DNA from 3 places in the Mesorhizobium sp. WSM4887 genome. Region 1 is predicted to be linked to each of the others. Evidence: riboswitches for the same ligand, from Rfam matches in the RefSeq annotation. Region 1 holds a riboswitch; each other region holds the start of a gene.
What was found. Region 1 has a riboswitch for thiamine pyrophosphate ahead of thiB (thiamine ABC transporter substrate binding subunit). Riboswitches for the same ligand answer to the same signal wherever they lie in the genome.
Positions count from the first base shown of each region.

Region 2: another riboswitch for thiamine pyrophosphate. It lies ahead of thiC (phosphomethylpyrimidine synthase ThiC); the one in region 1 lies ahead of thiB (thiamine ABC transporter substrate binding subunit).
Region 3: another riboswitch for thiamine pyrophosphate. It lies ahead of thiC (phosphomethylpyrimidine synthase ThiC); the one in region 1 lies ahead of thiB (thiamine ABC transporter substrate binding subunit).

Region 1 is NZ_JARTVP010000003.1:118,205-121,479, reverse strand. It holds gene thiP (thiamine/thiamine pyrophosphate ABC transporter permease) at 1-403, opposite strand, end outside; gene thiB (thiamine ABC transporter substrate binding subunit) at 608-1,618, opposite strand; TPP riboswitch at 1,661-1,776, opposite strand; gene P9230_RS14160 (thiamine diphosphokinase) at 1,916-2,560, shown strand; gene P9230_RS14155 (ABC-F family ATP-binding cassette domain-containing protein) at 2,562-3,275, shown strand, end outside.
Region 2 is NZ_JARTVP010000021.1:4,320-7,594, forward strand. It holds gene P9230_RS31165 (metallophosphoesterase) at 1-436, opposite strand, end outside; gene P9230_RS31170 (hypothetical protein) at 928-1,191, shown strand; TPP riboswitch at 1,509-1,625, shown strand; gene thiC (phosphomethylpyrimidine synthase ThiC) at 1,729-3,275, shown strand, end outside.
Region 3 is NZ_JARTVP010000001.1:1,172,344-1,175,618, forward strand. It holds gene P9230_RS05595 (beta-galactosidase) at 1-1,476, shown strand, start outside; TPP riboswitch at 1,758-1,869, shown strand; gene thiC (phosphomethylpyrimidine synthase ThiC) at 1,982-3,275, shown strand, end outside.

The DNA of each region.
Region 1 (3,275 bases):
CCGGCCATTCCCCACCGCCGAACGTGCCGAGGATGCCGGCAAAATAACCGGCACGGCCGTAGAGCGCCAACACGCCGAGCGCGGCGACGATGGCCGGCAGCGCCAGCGGCACCGTGAACAACTGCAGGATCAGGCGACGTCCGGGAAAGTTCGTTTGCCTGGACAGGGCGCGGCCGACGAACACTGCCGGCAAGACCGAAAGCAATGTCGACAGCAGCGCCTGCCAAAGCGTGAAGCGGGCGACGCGGAGCAGATAGCTGTCGAAGGCCGCGGCAGCGCTGGACGGACCGCTCGCGCCTTCGAGGATCAGGCCGGCGAAGGCGCCGCCGATGAGCAAAGTGATGGCGACAAGGGCGATGATGCCGGCGGTGATGCGAGGGTCAGGGCGCGGCGTGGATTGCACGCTGCACCACGTTGGCTCGAGCTAGCGAACGCCACGTTCCGTCGCACCCCCCTCTGTCCTGCCGGACATCTCCCACTCTAGGAGGGAGATTGGCAGCTTTGCCGCTCTTCCTACACCGTCGGCGGCTAGCGAAATCACCGATCCCCCTTTGCGGGGGAGATGGCCGGCCGGACAGAGGGGGGTGCTCAAGCGCCATCCTGCGTCCTACTTGCTCATCGCCGCCAGCCATTCATCCACCCAGGCCTTGCGGTTGGCCGCCACCTCGTCCGGGCTGAACAGCAGGGTTTTGGTCGGCTTCACCAGCTTTTCGAAGGCCGGGTTGAGCGGCTTGTCGGTCTTGCCGGCCGGGAACATCCAGTTGGTCTCCGGGATGATGTCCTGGAACTTGGGCCCGGTCATGAAGGCTATGAATTTTTCCGCCAGCGGGTTCTTCGCGCCGGTTTTGGTGATGCCGGCGACCTCGATCTGCAGATATTCGCCCTCCTCGAAGGACGCCGCCTGATAGCGCTCGGTGTTCTCGGCCACCATGTGGTAGGCCGGCGAAGTGGTATAGGAGAGAACCATCGGCGCCTCGCCCTTGGTGAACAGACCATAGGCCTCGCTCCAGCCCGGCGTCACGGTCAGCACCTTCGGCTTCAGCTTGGCCCAGGCTTCCGGCGCCTTGTCGCCATAGACCGACTTGACCCACAGCAGCAGCCCGAGGCCCGGCGTCGAAGTGCGCGGATCCTGGATAATGATCTTGTCGGGGCCGGCGCCCTCGACCAGTTCCTTCAAGCTCTTCGGCGGGGTCTTCAGCTTTTCGGTGTCGTAGACGACGGCGAAATAGCCGTAGTCGAAAGGCACGAAAGTGTCGTCTTTCCAGCCGCCGGGCACATTCAAATCGGCCACCGCGCCATGCGGCGCGAATAGGCCGCTCGCCTTGGCATCCGCGGTCAGGTTGGTATCGAGGCCGAGCACGACATCGGCCTTGGTGCCGGCGCCCTCCAACTTGACGCGGTTGAGCAGTGCCACGCCGTCGGCAACCGAGACGAATTCGAGATCGCAGCCGCATTCGGCCTCGAATTCCTTCTTCACCGCGGGCCCGGGACCCCAGTCGGCGGTGAAGCTTTCGTAGGTGTAGACGGTAAGCTTGTCTTTCGCCTCGGCAGGCCCGACGCCCACCAAAAGCGAAACAAGGCCGGCTGCAAGAACAAGGTTGGACAATAACGAGCGCATCGGCGCCTCCTTCGTTCGCGTTAAAGGAATTGAGGCGTCGGATGGTCCGAAGCGTCTAATCCCTCCGCCGGTACAAACCGGATCAGGTTCAGCGGGTTGGCTTTCGTTGCCTCTCAGCCGGTTCGCAAAATCAGCGTCCGGCACCCCGTTAGAGCATTTCGAGACATAGGCCCGGCCGATGCGGCGCGCAAGCGGAAGTTTCCGGGGATCATCATCGTTCACCGCGGTAGCGAAGCGCGATTCCGTTTGGACGCGCCCGCTTCCGTTTCGTGGGCCGGGCTGGTAAGGGCGACGGCCATGGGCACATTCACCATCCTGCTTGGCGGCGATCTCGTCCGCACGCCTCGCCTCGATCGCCAGATCGAAGGCTCCCGCATCATCGCCGCCGATGCCGGTATCGGCCATGCCCATATGCTTGGCCTCCTGCCGGAGCTCTGGGTCGGAGATTTCGACTCGGTACCGCCAAACCTGCCGGAGAATCTGGCCGCCGTGCCGCGCAAGATTTTCCCGACCGAGAAGGACATGACCGACGGCGAGCTCGCCATTGCCGAGGCGCTGGCGCGCGGCGCCACCAGCCTGGTGCTGGCCGGCGCCTTCGGCGGCAAGCGCGCCGATCATGCCTTTCTGCATTTGGCTCTGAGCGTGCGGCTGGCCGAGGCGGGCATGACCGTGCTGCTGACCAGCGGCGCGCAGGAAGGCGTGCCGATCCTGCCGGGCAAAGCCGGCTTCGACTACGCCGAGGGCACGCTGTTCTCGGTGCTCGGCTTCTCCGACCTCGCCGGCCTGACGGTCTCAGGCGCCAAATGGCCGCTGGACGGTGTCGAGGTGGCGTTCGGCTCATCGCTTACCATATCAAATGAGATCAAGGGTCGGCTCGAGATCGCGCTCGAGCGTGGCCGGGCGCTGCTGCTCGCCCACCCCTATCCTCTTCCCGAAAGCTGACATGGCCCCGCCTCTTCTCAATCTGGATGGCATAAAACTGACTTTTGGCGGCACGCCGCTGCTCGACGGCGCGGCACTGAGCGCCTCCGCCGGCGAGAAGATCGCGCTTGTAGGCCGCAACGGTTCGGGCAAGTCGACGCTGCTCAAGATCGTCGCGGGGCTGATCGAACCGCAGGACGGCGAAGTATTCCGCCAGCCCTCGGCAACGGTGCGCTACCTGCCGCAAATGCCCGATATGGATGGCTTCGCCAGCGTGCGCGCCTATGTCGAAGCCGGCCTCGGGCCGGCCGACGACCCGCATCGCGCCACTTATCTGATGGAGCATCTCGGCCTGACCGGCGAGGAGCGGCCGAACGACCTTTCCGGCGGCGAGGCGCGCCGCGCAGCACTCGCCCGCGTCATGGCGCCGAAGCCCGATATCCTGCTCCTCGACGAGCCGACCAATCATCTCGACCTGTCGGTCATCGAATGGCTGGAAGAAGAGCTTGCCCGCACCTCGTCGGCCGTGATCCTGATCTCGCACGACCGCCGCTTTCTCGAGCGCGTCTCGCGCGCCACCGTCTGGCTCGACCGCGGCCAGACGCGCCGGCTGGACAAGGGGTTCGCGCACTTTGAGGAATGGCGCGACCAGGTGCTTGAAGAGGAAGAGCGCGAACAGCACAAGCTCGGCCGCCAGATCGTGCGCGAGGAGCATTGGCTGCGCTATGGCGTGACC
Region 2 (3,275 bases), on a different contig from region 1:
GCACGGGTTGGTCCACGGGAACGGTCTGCCAACCCAAGCGGGCGGCTAAACTCGCCATTTCGCTGAATTTCTCAGTCGGTCCAAGTTCGCGCGCGTCATCACGGTTCACATCGTGATTTCCCGGTACGAATATCAACGGAAGCGCCTTTGAACTGCGTCCCTGTGCGCGGCAGAGCAACGTGAAATGCTGGAATGCCGAAGCAATGAAGGTCTTGTCGCCACGGCTCGTGAAATCCCCCATGAAGGCGATCGAATCCAAGGGCTTCGAAGTCGTCAGCCGCCGAAGTTTCGTCAAGACGGCACGCAGCGAAGACGCGCGTAGCTTCTGCGTTATTTTCGGAGCGAACTTGCTATCCTTGGCATCGATGTTGCTAGAGGAAGGATGCCAGTCCGGATAGTGAATATCGCCTACTTGAAGGATTCGCACCCGCCGCATAACTCGCCCCCCTGCCGAGAGCCATAGACTAATCCGTTCGCTTTTGCCAAGCGCGAACGATCATCCGCAGTGTCCTTAACGAGGTAGCCTGCACTTTTCGAGAATTGCCACGGCGGCTATTTTTCGGCTGTGAAGCACACGAGACCCGTGACGTGAGACCCAGTTGCTCAATGCCCAGTTGCTCAATGAGCTTTCTTACGAATAAGGGAGAATTTCCGCGGCCGGACTATCTCTGAGCGAGCGTGCATGACTGCCAACGGAAGGTCTTGCACGCACCCTTGCGATCTTGAGCAATGGTCGCCATGACTTTCTTCTTGCAGGCTTTTGAGTGGCCCAGCCTGCGATCACCAGACCCCACCGATTCTAAAGAGCGTGGCAGATGGGATAGTCGAGGTTGCCCGTGCACAGTCACGCTCAGGGCTTGCGCCGCCCAGAGGACACGCTGAAAAGGCAGATTGGGGCGCAAGCACGCCATTCACGAGAGGTTCGACATGAAGACCATGCAAGAAAAAGACATTCCGGCATTCGTACAAGCAGTTGTGGACGCCGGCTGCAAAATTTGCGCGATTGGCAACTTGGGATACGTCTTTGGCGATGCTGATTTCACGCCAGCGCAACGGAGGGCCGTCGAGCCACAGCTGCGTAGGATTGCTGAAATCTACGGCGAACGCGATCATCTCATGAACGAGATAGCTGTATATCTGCGGTCGATCGGACGCCATGTCGAGGTTGAGCCGAAGACAGGTATTTCCTGATGGCCGTGATCGCGAGAAGCCGTCTTCCAACCTCTGAATCCTAAAGGAGGTGACCCCCAAGGCCGTTCGTCACCTTCGACCAGAATAACCACATCCGTGACCGCCTGAGCTACTTGGTCGATACGCGCACATGGCCAATACAGTTTCTCCATCCTTCACGAAGCGAATGAGGCTTTGGCCATTCAGCCCCGGTCTACGGGGCGTGACTTGTCCCCGATGCATGCGCGAGCTCTCCGCCCGGCTGGCCGCCGGTCGTCGCCACCGGCCGAAGGCGCCCGAATGCGCTTGACAAGATAGCGTCAGCCCGTTCAACCTAAGGCATTCACCAGGGGAGTCCCGGCAAGGGGCTGAGATACTGCTGGCTTTCGCGGCGCAGTGACCCGTTGAACCTGATCCAGTTCATACTGGCGTAGGGACGGTGCAAGCGCTTTGCGGGAGTTTACGCCCGAGGTCCTGTTGCAGCAGGTCTACAGAAGCGTCTTTTCATCCTTCCGGCACAGAACTGGGTCTCCAATGCATGAGCAAAGGAGCCTCACGATGAATGCCCTCACCCCCGCCGTATCGACGGGACCACTGCCCGCCTCGCGGAAAATCCACAAGCCCGGCGTCCTCTACCCGCAGATCAGGGTGCCGATGCGCGAGATTTCCGTCCATCCGACGGCCGGCGAACCGCCCGTCACCGTCTACGATCCGTCCGGCCCCTACACCGATCCATCAGTCGAAACCAGCATCGAAAAAGGCCTTGCCCGGCTTCGCCACGAATGGGTCACGGCGCGTGGCGATGTCGAAGCCTATGACGGCCGCCACGTCCGGCCGGAAGACAATGGATTCGCCACCGGCGAGCGCCTGACACCGGAATTTCCGATACGCAATCGGCCGCTCAAGGCCAAGCAGGGCAAGGCGGTGACCCAACTTGCCTATGCGCGCGCCGGCATCATCACGCCAGAAATGGAGTTCGTAGCCATCCGCGAGAATCTCGGCCGCGAGGTGATGCGCGGCAAGCTGCAACGCGACGGCGAAGCCTTCGGCGCGGCGATCCCAGATTTCGTCACACCCGAATTCGTGCGCGACGAGGTGGCGCGCGGGCGCGCAATCATTCCCGCCAACATCAATCATCCCGAGAGCGAGCCGATGATCATCGGTCGCAATTTTCTGGTCAAGATCAACGCCAACATCGGTAACTCGGCTGTCACATCGTCGATGGCCGAAGAGGTCGAAAAAATGGTCTGGGCTATCCGCTGGGGCGCGGACACGGTGATGGACCTGTCGACCGGCCGCAACATCCACAACATCCGCGACTGGATCGTGCGCAATGCGCCGGTGCCGATCGGTACGGTGCCGCTCTATCAGGCGCTGGAAAAGGTCAACGGCATCGCCGAGGATCTGAACTGGGAGGTCTACCGCGACACGCTGATCGAGCAGGCCGAGCAAGGCGTCGACTATTTCACCATCCACGCCGGCGTGCGGCTGCACTACATCCCGCTGACCGTCGACCGGGTCACGGGCATCGTCTCGCGCGGCGGCTCGATCATGGCCAAATGGTGCCTGCACCATCACCGGGAGAGCTTCCTCTACGAGCATTTCGAGGAGATCTGCGACATCGCCAGAGCCTATGACGTCTCCTTCTCGCTCGGCGACGGCCTTCGTCCCGGTTCAATCGCCGATGCGAACGACGCGGCGCAATTCGCCGAACTGGAAACACTTGGAGAACTCACCAAGATTGCCTGGGCAAAGGACTGCCAGGTGATGATCGAAGGCCCGGGCCATGTCCCCATGCACAAGATCAAGCAGAACATGGACAAGCAGCTCGCAGTGTGCGGTGAGGCGCCGTTCTACACGTTGGGGCCGCTGACGACCGACATCGCGCCGGGCTATGACCACATCACCTCAGGGATAGGTGCCGCCATGATAGGCTGGTTCGGCACCGCAATGCTTTGCTACGTCACGCCGAAAGAGCATCTCGGCCTTCCCGACCGCAACGACGTCAAGATTGGCGTGATCACCTACAAGATAGCCGCCCATGCAGCCGATCTGGCGAAGGGCCATCCGGCAGCGAAAACCAGGGATGATGCCCTTTCGCGCGC
Region 3 (3,275 bases), on a different contig from region 1:
TACCCCAGCCCCGGCCACGTGCAGGACTACCATCGCTTTCTGGCCGCCGCGACCGCGGCCTTCCAACACGACCAGGTCGAGATCCTGCGCGCCGCCAATCCGGACTGGTTCATCTTCCACAATCTTGGCCAGCTTGCCGACATCGACTTCCGCGGTCAGTTCGGACAGGACCTCGATTTCATCGGCTTCGACATCTATCCGATGCTCTATGACGAGATGCGCCGAACCGGCGGGCATGCCGCGACCCAGGCCCTCCATCTCGACATATGCCGCGCCTATTCCGGCAACTTCATCGTTCCGGAGCAGGCCTCAGGCTTCGGCAGCCAGCCCGGCTTCTCGACGATGACGCCGGAGCCCGGCGAGATGCGTCGCATGGCCATGACCTCGGTGGCGCGCGGCGCCGACGGTGTCATGTTCTTTCGTTGGCGTCCCGCGCATTTCGGCGCCGAGATCTACTGGATGGGCGTCATCGATCACGACGACGTGCCGCGCCGCCGCTATGACGAGGCAGGCCGCTTCTTCCATGAGATCGCCGCCGCGAAGGAGCAGATTCTTGGCACCGCAGTGCGCATGGACCTCGGCATCGCCGGCGCGGACTTCGACAACCAGGAGGCTCACAAGACCTATCCGATCGGCCTCCCCAGTCCGCTCGAAGACGCGACGCTGCTTCATCGCCACTGCTATCAGAACGGCATTGCATGCGGGTTCATTCATCCCGAAGACGATCTTTCGCGGCTCAAGGCGCTCTACGTCCCGCATTGGGTGATGTGGAAGGATGAATGGAACGAGGCTGTTGAAACATTCGTCCGCAACGGCGGTACGCTGATCCTATCGGCATTGAGCGGGACGAGGGACGAGAACAACCACATCATTCGCGAGCAGGCGCCCGGCAAGGCCCTTGCAGCCCTGAGCGGCGTCAGGGTGGCGGAGTTCGGCCGCGTCGTTCCCGAAGGCGGCAGCGGCCTGTTTCCGCTGTTTCGTCCGGCTCCGATGGGCACCTATGCACCGCCGCCCCTCCCGGCCTCGTCCGCGGAACGCAAATACCTGTTCACCCTTGGCAATGAAGAATTCCAGGCTGCGCATTTGTACGAGGTGCTTGACGTAGCGCCTGACACCGAGGTGCTCGGCGTCTGGTCGAACCGCTTCGCCGCCGGCTCTCCGGCAATCACCGCCCGCAAGGTCGGGCAAGGTCGGGTTGTCTATGTCGGCACGTATCTCACGCCGCAACTGACGGAGAAGCTTGTCGATGTCGTGCTGGCCAAAGCCGGTATAGCGCCTTTGCTGCCCGACCTGCCTGCCGGGGTGGAGGTCTCTGTCAGGGAAGCCGACGACCGCCGGCTGATGTTCGTGCTGAACACCACGGAAGTCGCCGTGATCGTAACCGACGTCCCAAAGGGCCTCGACCTGCTGACGGGCAAGGCCGTTGAAGGAACGCTGCAACTCGACCCTTACGGCTGCGCAATAATTCGGTCCTGAACAAATCGAACCAGCGTCCATAGACGCCGAACAGATGCTCTTCGAGGCGAAAAATGCGTTCTTCAATCCGCCGCCACAAGGGATCGCAAAAGCGTTTCCTTGGCGGATGACAAGTGGGCCCCGACTGCCAGCTCGACGCGCGCAAGGTCGTGGCTCAATGGGCGTCGATGTAAGAGATGCTCGACCAAAGCTGCGTGGCTGCGCCACTTCTCGTCGCTTGTTCGAGGCTGGAGAAGTCATGAAGTCGAGTTGACAGGATAGCGTCGCATCGTCCAACCTAGGCGCCTCACCAGGGGAGTCCCGGCAAGGGGCTGAGATACTGCTATCGCGCGCAGTGACCCGTTGAACCTGATCCAGTTCATACTGGCGTAGGGACGGTGCGAGGCTTCGCGGGTCGGCAATCCGGCTTCGGCATTCGGGCAGTGCCCGCATTCTAAGCGAAGCGTCACTTCCTCCTCATCGCGTGGACTGGGTCTCCGTTGCACTCGAGCAAGGAGGCTCACTCATGAATGCCCACACCCCGACCGTCACCGTCGGCGAACTCCCAGCTTCGAAGAAGGTCCACAAACCCGGTCAGCTTCACCCGGAGCTGCGGGTGCCGATGCGCGAGATCTCGGTCCACCCGAGCGCCGGCGAGCCGCCGGTCACTGTCTACGACTCGTCCGGCCCCTACACGGACGCCACGGTGAAAACCGACATCGAGCGTGGCTTGCCACGGCTGCGCGAGGCATGGATCGAGGCGCGCGGAGACGTGGGGCGCTACGAGGGCCGCACGATCAAGCCGGAAGACAACGGCTTCGTCTCAGCCGATCGCCTGACGCCGGAATTCCCGGTTCGCAACAGACCGTTGCGCGCGGCCGGCGGCCGCGCCGTCACCCAGCTCGCCTATGCGCGCGCCGGCATCATCACGCCTGAGATGGAGTTCGTCGCCATCCGCGAGAACCTCGGCCGGGAGCAGTTGCGTTCGAAACTCCAGCGCGATGGCGAGAGCTTCGGCGCCGCGATCCCCGATTTCGTCACCCCGGAATTCGTGCGCGACGAGGTGGCGCGCGGCCGCGCCATCATCCCGTCCAACATCAACCACTCGGAAAGCGAGCCGATGATCATCGGCCGCAATTTTCTGGTCAAGATCAACGCCAATATCGGCAACTCCGCCGTCACCTCGTCGATGGCCGAAGAGGTCGAGAAGATGGTGTGGGCGATCCGCTGGGGCGCCGATACGGTAATGGACCTCTCGACCGGGCGCAACATCCACAACATCCGCGAATGGATCGTGCGCAATTCGCCGGTGCCGATCGGCACGGTGCCGATCTACCAGGCGCTGGAGAAAGTCGGCGGCGTCGCCGAGGAACTGACCTGGGAGGTGTTCCGCGACACCCTCATCGAGCAGGCCGAGCAGGGCGTGGACTATTTCACGATCCATGCCGGCGTGCGCCTGCCCTATATCCCGCTGACCGTCGACCGCGTCACCGGCATCGTGTCGCGCGGCGGCTCGATCATGGCCAAGTGGTGCCTGCATCACCACCAGGAGAGTTTTCTCTACGAGCATTTCGAGGAGATCTGCGACATCGCCCGGGCCTATGACGTGGCGTTCTCGCTCGGCGACGGCCTTCGCCCCGGCTCGATCGCCGATGCCAATGACGCGGCCCAGTTCGCCGAGCTGGAAACGCTCGGAGAGCTCACCAAGATCGCCTGGTCCAAGGACTGCCAGGTGATGATCGAGGGCCCCGGCCACGTGCCGATGCACAAGATCAAGCAAAACATGGACAAGCAGCTCGCGGTCTGTGGCGAAGCGCCGT